Regions from separate parts of the Pseudomonas sp. BW7P1 genome, predicted to be linked through region 1. Evidence: predicted binding sites of a transcription regulator. Region 1 holds the regulator's gene; each other region holds the start of a gene.
The links. Region 1 encodes FliA, which starts transcription of late flagellar genes. Its sites were predicted from a motif close to CTAAAGTTTNNNNNNNNNNNGCCGNTAA; they were not measured.
Positions count from the first base shown of each region.

Region 2: the regulator FliA is predicted to act here: its motif matches at 1,667-1,694, upstream of NWV16_RS13210 (methyl-accepting chemotaxis protein).
Region 3: the regulator FliA is predicted to act here: its motif matches at 1,363-1,390, upstream of NWV16_RS13445 (methyl-accepting chemotaxis protein).

Region 1 is NZ_CP103374.1:1,908,209-1,911,485, forward strand. It holds gene flhF (flagellar biosynthesis protein FlhF) at 1-14, shown strand, start outside; gene fleN (flagellar synthesis regulator FleN) at 128-958, shown strand; gene fliA (RNA polymerase sigma factor FliA) at 955-1,695, shown strand; gene NWV16_RS08640 (chemotaxis response regulator CheY) at 1,863-2,234, shown strand; gene NWV16_RS08645 (protein phosphatase CheZ) at 2,252-3,040, shown strand; gene NWV16_RS08650 (chemotaxis protein CheA) at 3,080-3,277, shown strand, end outside.
Region 2 is NZ_CP103374.1:2,957,775-2,961,051, forward strand. It holds gene NWV16_RS13210 (methyl-accepting chemotaxis protein) at 1-1,599, opposite strand, end outside; gene NWV16_RS13215 (hypothetical protein) at 1,974-2,507, shown strand; gene NWV16_RS13220 (GNAT family N-acetyltransferase) at 2,548-3,277, opposite strand, start outside.
Region 3 is NZ_CP103374.1:3,010,030-3,013,306, reverse strand. It holds gene NWV16_RS13455 (DUF1294 domain-containing protein) at 1-385, opposite strand, end outside; gene NWV16_RS13450 (undecaprenyl-diphosphate phosphatase) at 382-1,212, opposite strand; gene NWV16_RS13445 (methyl-accepting chemotaxis protein) at 1,518-3,152, shown strand; gene pnuC (nicotinamide riboside transporter PnuC) at 3,234-3,277, shown strand, end outside.

The DNA.
Region 1 (3,277 bases):
AGCAGGTTGGCTGAGGTAATGAACAGTTTTTGTACCTACATAGATGGTCTGCCATGCATTGTTCCGGTTGTGAACGCGCAGCCAGTAATGTGGCCTCCGTCCATGCAAGACAAGGTAAAGAAATAACATGGGCAGCATGCATCCCGTACAGGTGATCGCGGTGACCGGCGGCAAGGGTGGCGTCGGCAAGACTAACGTGTCAGTGAACTTGTCCCTGGCGCTGGCAGAACTTGGCCGTCGGGTCATGCTGCTGGACGCCGACCTGGGTCTGGCGAACGTCGACGTTCTGCTGGGCCTCACGCCCAAACGTACCCTGGCCGATGTGATCGAGGGTCGCTGTGAGCTGCGCGACGTACTCTTGCAGGGCCCCGGTGGCATCCGCATCGTGCCGGCCGCTTCCGGCACCCAGAGCATGGTTCACTTGAGCCCGGCCCAGCATGCCGGTCTGATCCAGGCATTCAGCGACATCGGCGACAATCTCGATGTACTCGTGATCGACACTGCTGCGGGTATTGGTGACTCGGTAGTCAGTTTTGTGCGCGCAGCCCAGGAAGTGTTGCTGGTGGTCTGTGACGAGCCGACCTCGATCACCGACGCCTACGCGCTGATCAAGTTGCTCAACCGCGATTACGGCATGAACCGCTTCCGCGTCCTGGCCAACATGGCCCAGAGCCCGCAGGAAGGTCGCAATCTGTTCGCCAAGTTGACCAAGGTCACGGATCGCTTTCTTGACGTGGCCTTACAATACGTCGGTGCGGTGCCTTACGACGAAAGCGTGCGCAAGGCGGTGCAGAAGCAGCGTGCGGTCTATGAAGCCTTCCCGCGTTCCAAGTGCGCACTGGCGTTCAAGGCGATCGCGCAAAAGGTCGATACCTGGCCGCTGCCCGCCAACCCGCGCGGCCATCTCGAATTTTTCGTCGAGCGCCTCGTGCAGCAAACGGCAGGACCAGTGCTATGACCGCCAGCGGTATGAATCTTTACAAGAAGTCGGCACGTGACGCGCAGTACGAACTGATCGAGCGTTACGCGCCATTGGTCAAGCGCATCGCCTATCACTTGCTGGCGCGTTTGCCGGCCAGTGTGCAGGTCGAGGACCTGATCCAGGCCGGGATGATCGGTCTGCTCGAAGTCTCGACCAAATACGACGCCAGCAAAGGTGCGAGTTTCGAAACGTACGCGGGCATCCGTATCCGCGGCGCGATGCTCGATGAAGTGCGCAAGGGGGACTGGGCACCGCGCTCGGTTCACCGCAATACCCGCATGGTCAGCGACGCGATTCGCTCGATTGAGGCTAAAACCGGCCGTGACGCTAAAGATCATGAGGTTGCGGCCGAACTCCAGTTGAGTCTCGACGATTACTACGGGATTTTGAATGACACCCTGGGCAGCCGACTGTTCAGTTTCGACGACCTGTTGCAGGACGGCGAACATGAAGGGCTGCACGAGGATGGCGCCAGTGCTCATCTTGAGCCGTCGCGCGACCTGGAAGACGAGCGCTTCCAGGCGGCGCTGGCGGACGCGATTGCCAATTTGCCGGAGCGTGAGCGACTGGTGTTGGCGCTGTACTACGACGAAGAACTGAACCTCAAGGAAATCGGTGAAGTCCTTGGCGTCAGCGAATCGCGGGTCAGCCAGTTACACAGCCAGTGCGCGGCCCGTTTGCGGGGGCGTTTGGGGGAGTGGCGAGCGCGCTGAAGGCGGTGTGGGGACACTGCGAACGAGGCTGGTGCGGTGGTGAGCGGCACCGGTCTTGCTCTGTTGTGCTCCAGACAGTCATCGAGTGCTTTGCCGGATTGATTGAAATGGCGCGTCCAGGTGCTGGGCGCGTTTAAGACTGCTTGGAGGTCGAATTGAACAAAGACATGAAAATCCTCATCGTTGATGACTTCTCAACGATGCGGCGGATCATCAAGAACCTGTTGCGTGACCTCGGGTTCACCAACACCGTTGAAGCCGACGATGGCACCACCGCCATTCCGGTGCTCAACAGCGGCAGCATCGACTTTCTGGTGACCGACTGGAACATGCCCGGCATGACCGGTATCGACCTGCTGCGCCACGTGCGCGCCGATGAAAAGCTCAAGCACCTGCCCGTGCTGATGGTGACCGCTGAAGCCAAGCGCGAGCAGATCATTGAAGCCGCCCAGGCCGGCGTCAACGGCTACGTGGTCAAACCTTTCACGGCTCAGGCGCTGAAAGAAAAAATCGAGAAGATTTTCGAACGCATCGGCTGATGACGCGCGGGGGAGCTATGGAGCATAAAGAATCTTCACAGGGCGACTTCGAGTCGACGCTGAAAAAACACGCGGTCGAACTGGTCGAAAGCCTTGAAAAAGGCCGGTTCGGCGACGCTGTGCAACTGATCCATGAGCTCAATCAGACCCGTGACCGAGGCCTGTACCAGGAAGTCGGCAAGCTCACGCGCGAACTGCACAGTGCAATCGTCAACTTCCAGATCGACCCGCATATGCCGCAGGCCGAGGAGGTGTCGCAGATCACTGATGCGACCGAGCGCCTGGGCTATGTGGTCAAGCTGACTGAAGCTGCGGCCAACCGCACCATGGATCTGGTGGAAAGCGCCACGCCGGTGGTCAATGGCCTGGCTGACGAAGCCCAGGCGTTGAGTGCCGATTGGGGACGCTTCATGCGCCGTGAAGTCGGGGCAGAGGAGTTCCGCGAACTGGCACGCCGGGTCGACGGTTTTCTGGCGCGCAGCAGCACGGACAACCGTGCGGTGTCGAGCAGCCTCAACGACATTCTGCTGGCCCAGGATTATCAGGATCTCACAGGTCAAGTGATCAAGCGTGTGACCCAGCTGGTCACCGAAGTCGAAAGCAATCTGCTCAAACTCGTGCTCATGGCCAGTCAGGTGGACCGCTTTGCGGGCATCGAACATGACCGTGCGGCGATGCTCGCTGAAAAAGATCCACAAAAACATCTCTCGCAGGGTGAAGGTCCGCAGATTCATGCCGATAAACGAGAAGACGTTGTGTCCGGTCAGGACGATGTGGACGATTTGCTATCCAGCCTTGGATTTTGAGTTTTTTTGGGTTTTTAGACCTGTAGGAGCACCCCATTAATGAGCTTCGGCGCCGATGAAGAGATCCTTCAGGATTTCCTGGTTGAGGCCGGCGAGATTCTTGAGCAACTGTCCGAACAACTGGTCGAGCTGGAAAGCCGCCCGGATGACGCAGATCTGCTCAACGCAATTTTTCGCGGTTTCCACACTGTAAAAGGGGGCGCCGGCTTCCTTCAGCTCAACGAGCTGGTGGAGTGC
Region 2 (3,277 bases), 1.0 Mb from region 1:
CTCGTCGGCCACCACGGCGAACCCGCGTCCCTGCTCGCCGGCACGGGCGGCTTCGATGGCGGCGTTGAGTGCCAGCAGGTTGGTCTGGCCGGCAATCGCCCCGATCACGCCCAGGATCTCGGTAATGCGCTGGGCGTCCTGTTGCATGTTTTCGACTTTGTGCGTGGCACTGGCCACTTCGTCGATCAATGCCACGACGCTGCTCGTCGCTTCACCGACCACGACGCGTGAACGGTCGGCGTTCTCGTTGGCCCGCTGGGTGAACGCGGCGGTTTCGGCGGCGTTCTGCGCAACGCTTTCGGCGGTGGAGCTCATCTCGTTGATGGCGGTGACGGTCTGGTCGGTTTCCGAGGCGTGGCGCAACAGGATCTGGCTGGTGTGTGCCGATGTGCGTTGCAGGTTGTCGAGACTGGAGGCCATGGCGCCGGTGGCCTGGGTGACCTCGCCGATCATGTTTTGCAGATACGCGATGAAGGTGTTGACTGAATGGCCAATGGCTCCAAGCTCGTCTTCGGCGCGGATGGTGATGCGGCGGGTCAGGTCGGCATCGCCGCTGGACAGCGAATCGATGTTGGCCTTCAGCGCCTTCATGCGCGCAACCAGTTGGCGAATCGCATAGACCTGCAACAGGACCAGCAGGATCACCAGCGGAATCTGCAACAGGCTCAGGCTGCTGAGCACATCGTCACGCTGGGCCGTGAGCATTCGGGTCGGCAGGGCAGTGGCGAGAAACCATGGCGTCCCTTCGATCGGACGCATGAAAAAGGTGCTGGCTTCACCGTTGTTGTCGAACTCGACGCGCTGTGCCTGATCGGGCTTCTGCAGACCGGCCTTGACCTGGCTGGCGAAGGTGGAGCTGGAGGTCAGTTCGCTGATGTTCTTCAACACAATCGGACCGCTGATGCGCGTGCTGTTGCTGATGATCTTGCCGTCGGCCTCGACGATCAGCATTTCGGCGTTGAGGTCTTTTTCCTTGCGTGCCACCAGCTCGTTGAAGAATCCCAGCGTGACGTCGATGGTCGATACGCCCCACGCGGCGCCGTTTTTCTGAATGGCCATGGCGCAGTTGGTGCGCGGCTCGGCGCTGGCGTCGTCCTTGTAGGCGGCGGCCCAGGCGCACTGGCCGCGTGGCGTCTGCATGCCGCCCTTGTACCAGCTCTGGTCGTAATAGTTGGGTGCCGCGTCGCTGTTCCAGAAAGTGTTCACGGCGAGTTTGCCGGAGCTGTCACGATGCCAGAAAGTGCTGAACTTGTTGCGACCGGCCTCACGCTGACCGGGCAGCGGCCAGATGCCACCGCCAAAGACTTTCAACTCTCCGTACTGGTCCACCAGACCCGGCAGTACGGTGTCGATGGCGGCGCTGTCGAGCAGAGGTATGGTCTGGGTGATGCTGCGTTGCTGCGACTGAACCTTGTTCAGTTCACCCTGAATCTGTTCCGCAACCTCGGCAATGCGGTTCAGCACCACCTGCTCTTCGGTGTGGCGCAATTTCGGGGCAACCAGTTGACTGATGCCGACCACCGTCAGGATCGACAGCAGCAATATGAAAAGAACCAGAAACAGTGTGTAACGAGCCTGAATGGTACGGAGTGCGGGCATGTAAACCGGTCCTTGAGCAGTGTTTCTTATTAGGGGCGAAGAGCAGCGCAGTAGGGGTATCCCTTAGATATCGTCGCGGTGCAGGGAAGCTTTAGGTACTTGCGTGCTAAAAAAACACGACCGGCAAGTATCAGAATCGACACATTCAAACTAACCAGCTCGTTCGTCAGAGTAAAAAATCGGTTTTATCGAGGCTCTGGAGAAGTCTCTGGATCAGTGAATTCGGGGTGGGCGTGGATATGTATCGGAAATGTACATAAATTGTAAAAATGTGAAAAATTCGTTGGTGACATCAGTTACGCGACCGATACTCCGGGCAATTCAAGACGTTTCACAAGGATATTTTTCATGTTCTTTTCGCAAGGAGCACGCTCATGACCGTTGGCTATACCGGAGCCTGGCAATCCAAGGCGGGTTTGCTGGTTCGAGATACCGCCAGTTCGAGCAAGCCGGTTTCTCAAAGCGTTAAGGTCAAGCAGATGCTGGCCCTGGTCGGCAACGACCCCACCGTTCTCAACACGGCGGAAATGGACAAGCAGCGTTTGCACAAAAGCATCAAGGGCTTCGACCCGGAGAACGTGTCGGCCAAGCAATTGGGCAAGCTGAGCGAGTTCTTGCGCAGTCGCGGCCTTATTTCCGAAGTGACGTCGATGACGCTGCTCAATGCCGGTGACAAGTTCGATCGTTTCGGCATCCAGAAAGACCCGGATGCCAAGTTCAACGCGCTGGAGTATTTCGCCACGCAACTGGACACCATCAACAACAACAGCCTCAAGGGCAACAAGTACGCCAATGGGTTGATCCCGGAGTACAAGAAAGCCATTTATGTGCTGCAAAGCCTGAAAACCTATGGGCAGGGCGGTGAGCGTGCGCTACCGACCGACAAAGGCGTCAGTGCCAAGGCGTAAAAGGCAGGGCCCGCTCCGGTAACGGCGCGGGCCCTTGCATTCATGGACCGGTGCCGCAGGCCTGGAGCGTCGCCGGCGAGGCGATCTGTCGCTGCATGTCGTCGTGCAACAACTGCATTCGCGGGCAATGCAGTGTCAGGGATCCGGGCTGGAATCCGCGATGAAACAACGCCAGCCATCCCTCACTTCTGTCATCGGGCGCCAGTCCGGTGAACACGAACCCGGTCTTCGATAACCGGCGCCAGGCATTGTCGAAGCCCTGTGCAAGTCTCAACCTTATCGATATCAGCCAATGAGCGGGCAATTGCTGTAATTGTTTGAGCAGACCGTCGTCGATTTCGCTGAATATCCCGTCATATCGTCCCCATCGCTGTTCCAGCTGCGCGGGCGAGCGGAGCCAGGGCGGAACGTCCGATCGCGTTCCGAATATGTCACACATCCGCTGCATGAACTCACGACACCCGTCCGGCCAGGCCAATGCTGGCAGTGGGCGACGACAACCTGCCACAGGGGCATAACCCAGAACGAGTGATTCCGCCACGCCATCGCCAAAGGGCGACGGTGCATGCTCGGGCAATAATCCGGTGTTGTGAAAACCAAGTCTGGCGGCCATTTTCTGTGTGTACGTGTGATGGGTCATTTGCTTGATCGTGACCCCCTGATAGCCGAGCGCCTGGGCATGGATCAGCAGGCGTCGGCCAAGACGTGTGGCGACATTCCGGCCACGGAACCGTGGATCCACCACGCTCAGCGCCAGTTCGGCGACCGAC
Region 3 (3,277 bases), 1.1 Mb from region 1:
TCCAGAACACCTGGTGCAACAACACGATCACCCAGAACAGCACCTGAAACGACACCTTGCGCGTCTTGTGCCGGAAGACCTGCTGGGCGATCAACGCCCCCGGCCAGCCGCCCGCCAGTTCCACGGCGTGCAGGACGTTTTCCGGCGTGCGCCAGGCCTCGGCGCGGGCCTTGCGCTTGTCAGCCCAGTACAGGAAAAACGCCAGCACGCTGACGATGCCGTAGGCCGCCAACGGCAAAAGAGAGATCCCTCGCAGCCACATCGACAGCGAGCCGGACAGCGGCAACGCACAGACGATCAGCCACACGAACAGCTTCAATTTCAAATGCTGGAAGCGGCCACCGGAAGAGCCACGATCCGGGCGGCGTGCGCGGGCGTCACTCATGCCCTGGCCGCCGCCCAGTCCACCCAACCGAACTGCCAGGTCGCCAGAATCAACAGACCGAACACGATCCGGTACCAGGCAAATGCCGCATAACTGTGGCTGGCAATGAATTTCAGCAAGCCGCGCACGGCGATCATGGCGAACACGAACGCCGTGACAAACCCGATGGCAAACACCGGAAAGTCCGCCGGAACGAACAGGGCGCGATACTTGTAGCCCGAATAGACCGCCGCCCCCACCATGGTCGGCATGGCCAGGAAAAACGAAAACTCGGTGGCCGTCTTGCGCGACAGACCGAACAACAGGCCACCAATGATGGTCGAGCCGGAACGCGAGGTGCCGGGGATCATCGCCAGGCACTGGGCGAAACCGACCTTCAGCGCATCTTTCCAGGTGATCTCGTCGACCGTCTCGGCGCGCACCTCATGCTGCCGACGCTCGGCCCAGAGCATGATGAGGCCGCCCACCACCAGCGCCGTCGCCACGGTGATCGGGTTGAACAGGTACTTGTGAATCAGATCGGCAAAAATCACACCCAACACCACCGCCGGCAGGAAGGCGATCAGCAGGTTGACGGTAAAACGCCGTGCACCCGGCTGGGTCGGCAAGCCGATGACCACGTCGAGAATCTTGCGGCGAAACTCCCAGACCACCGCGAGAATCGCGCCGAGCTGAATGATGATGTTGAACGCCATGGCGCGCTCGCCACCGAAATTCAGCAGGTCGGCGACGATGATCTGGTGTCCGGTACTGGAAATGGGCAAAAACTCCGTCAGCCCTTCTACAACTCCAAGAATCAATGCCTGCAAGGCGGTCCAAAAATCCATCAATCCCCCAGAGAGCGATGCACGGCGGCATGCCCCGATAGTATTTTTTTTACGTTCACTGCGTTCAGCGTAGCGGTTTGTTGCTGTACCGATTCCGCGCGCAAAGGATCCACACGAAACGGTCAAAATTTCGTGAAACGGCAACTTGGGTTCAGGTTTTCACGCGCGGGGCCGAAATCCTAACAGACAAGCCGTAATCGCGCTGTCGCGCTCTACGACTTGGGTCGCGTATGCCCGGCCGGCGAAACGTGGTTGGATGCTGGCGTTGATTTATTACAAGAAAAAGAAACCGGAGTGACAGCGTTATGAACAGCTTGCGCAGTGTGTCGATCAGCCGACGCTTGTGGCTCATCTTGATTGTGGCGGTGGTCATGCTGTTGACCCTGGGTCTGTTGATGCTCAAGCAGATCCACGACGACCTGTATCACGCCAAGGCCCAGAAAACCCAGCATGTGGTGCAGACCGCCAGCGGTGTGTTGACCTATTACCAGGGCCTGGAAGCGGCTGGAACCCTGACCCGCGACGCGGCACAGAAACAGGCGCTGACCGCGATTCGCGGCCTGCGCTACGACCAGAACGACTACTTCTGGATCAACGACCTCACGCCTGTGATGGTCATGCACCCGACCAACCCCAAGCTTGAAGGCCAGAATCTTTCGGCGATTCGTGACCCGGACGGCTTTGCGGTGTTCAACGAAATGGTCGCCATCGCCAAGACCAAGGGTGCCGGCATGGTCGATTACCGTTGGCCCAAACCCGGAGCCAGCGAGCCGGTGGCCAAGACGTCCTACGTGAAACTGTTCGAGCCCTGGGGCTGGGTGCTGGGCTCCGGCGTGTACGTCGACGATGTGCAGGCCGAGTTTCAGGGCCAGGTGGTCAAGGCATCGGTTGTCGGGCTGGCGATTGCGCTGATCATGGGCGTGCTGGTGATCCTGATTGCCCGCAGCATCGTCCGCCCCTTGCAGGAAACCGTGAATGCCATGGCCAACATTGCCAGCGGCGAAAGCGACCTGACCCGCAGCCTCGACACCCACGGTCAGGACGAAGTCACGCAACTGGCGCATCACTTCAATGCCTTCACCGCCAAGCTGCGCCGGGTCATCGGTGAATTGCAGGCGTCCGCCAGCGCGCTGGGCGATGCCTCGCGGGAACTGGGCAACGACGCCACCCAGGCCCAGCAGCGCAGCCAGCAGCAGTCACAGCAGATGGAGCTGGTGGCGACGGCCATCAACGAAGTCACCTACGGCGTGCAGGATGTGGCGAAAAACGCCGAGCATGCCGCCAGCGAAATGCGCGATGCCGAGGCTCAGGCACAACAGGGCCAGATCAACATCGATGGCAGTCTGCAGCAGATCGACACCCTGTCCGGCACCATCGATCAAGCGGTTGAAGTCATCCGCACCCTGGCGGCGGAAAGCACGCAGATCGGCAGCGTCCTTGAAGTGATCCGTTCGATTGCCGAGCAGACCAACCTGCTGGCGCTCAACGCCGCCATCGAAGCGGCCCGCGCCGGCGAACAGGGTCGCGGTTTTGCCGTGGTGGCCGATGAAGTCCGCCTGCTGGCACAACGCACGCAGAAATCCACGGCGGAAATCCAGTCGATGATCGAGCGCCTGCAAAACCATTCCGAAGCCGCCGTGAAGGTGATCGGCGACAGCAGCAAGGCTTCACAGCTGACCATCGAGCAAGCCGGACTGGCCGGTGCCAGCCTCAATGCCATCGGCCAGGCGCTGCGTAACCTCAATGGCCTGAACGCCTCCATCGCCAGCGCGACCCTGCAACAGGCGCACGTGGTCGAGGACATCAATCAGAACGTTACTCAGGCTGCCGGCCTGTCCCACAGCACCGCGCTGGCGGCCGAGCAATCCAGTGCAGCGAGCGTGCGGCTGGGCCAATTGAGCGAGCAATTGAACGGATTGCTGCGCCAGTTCCGCGTCTGATCCCGGTCACCGGTGGGAGCTCACGCCCACCGGTTTTTGGGTACAATCCGCTCCCTCTTCTACTCCCTCCAAGGATCTTGCATGTCCGGGCTCGAACTGTTTGCCGCCGCCCTCGGTGTGATCGC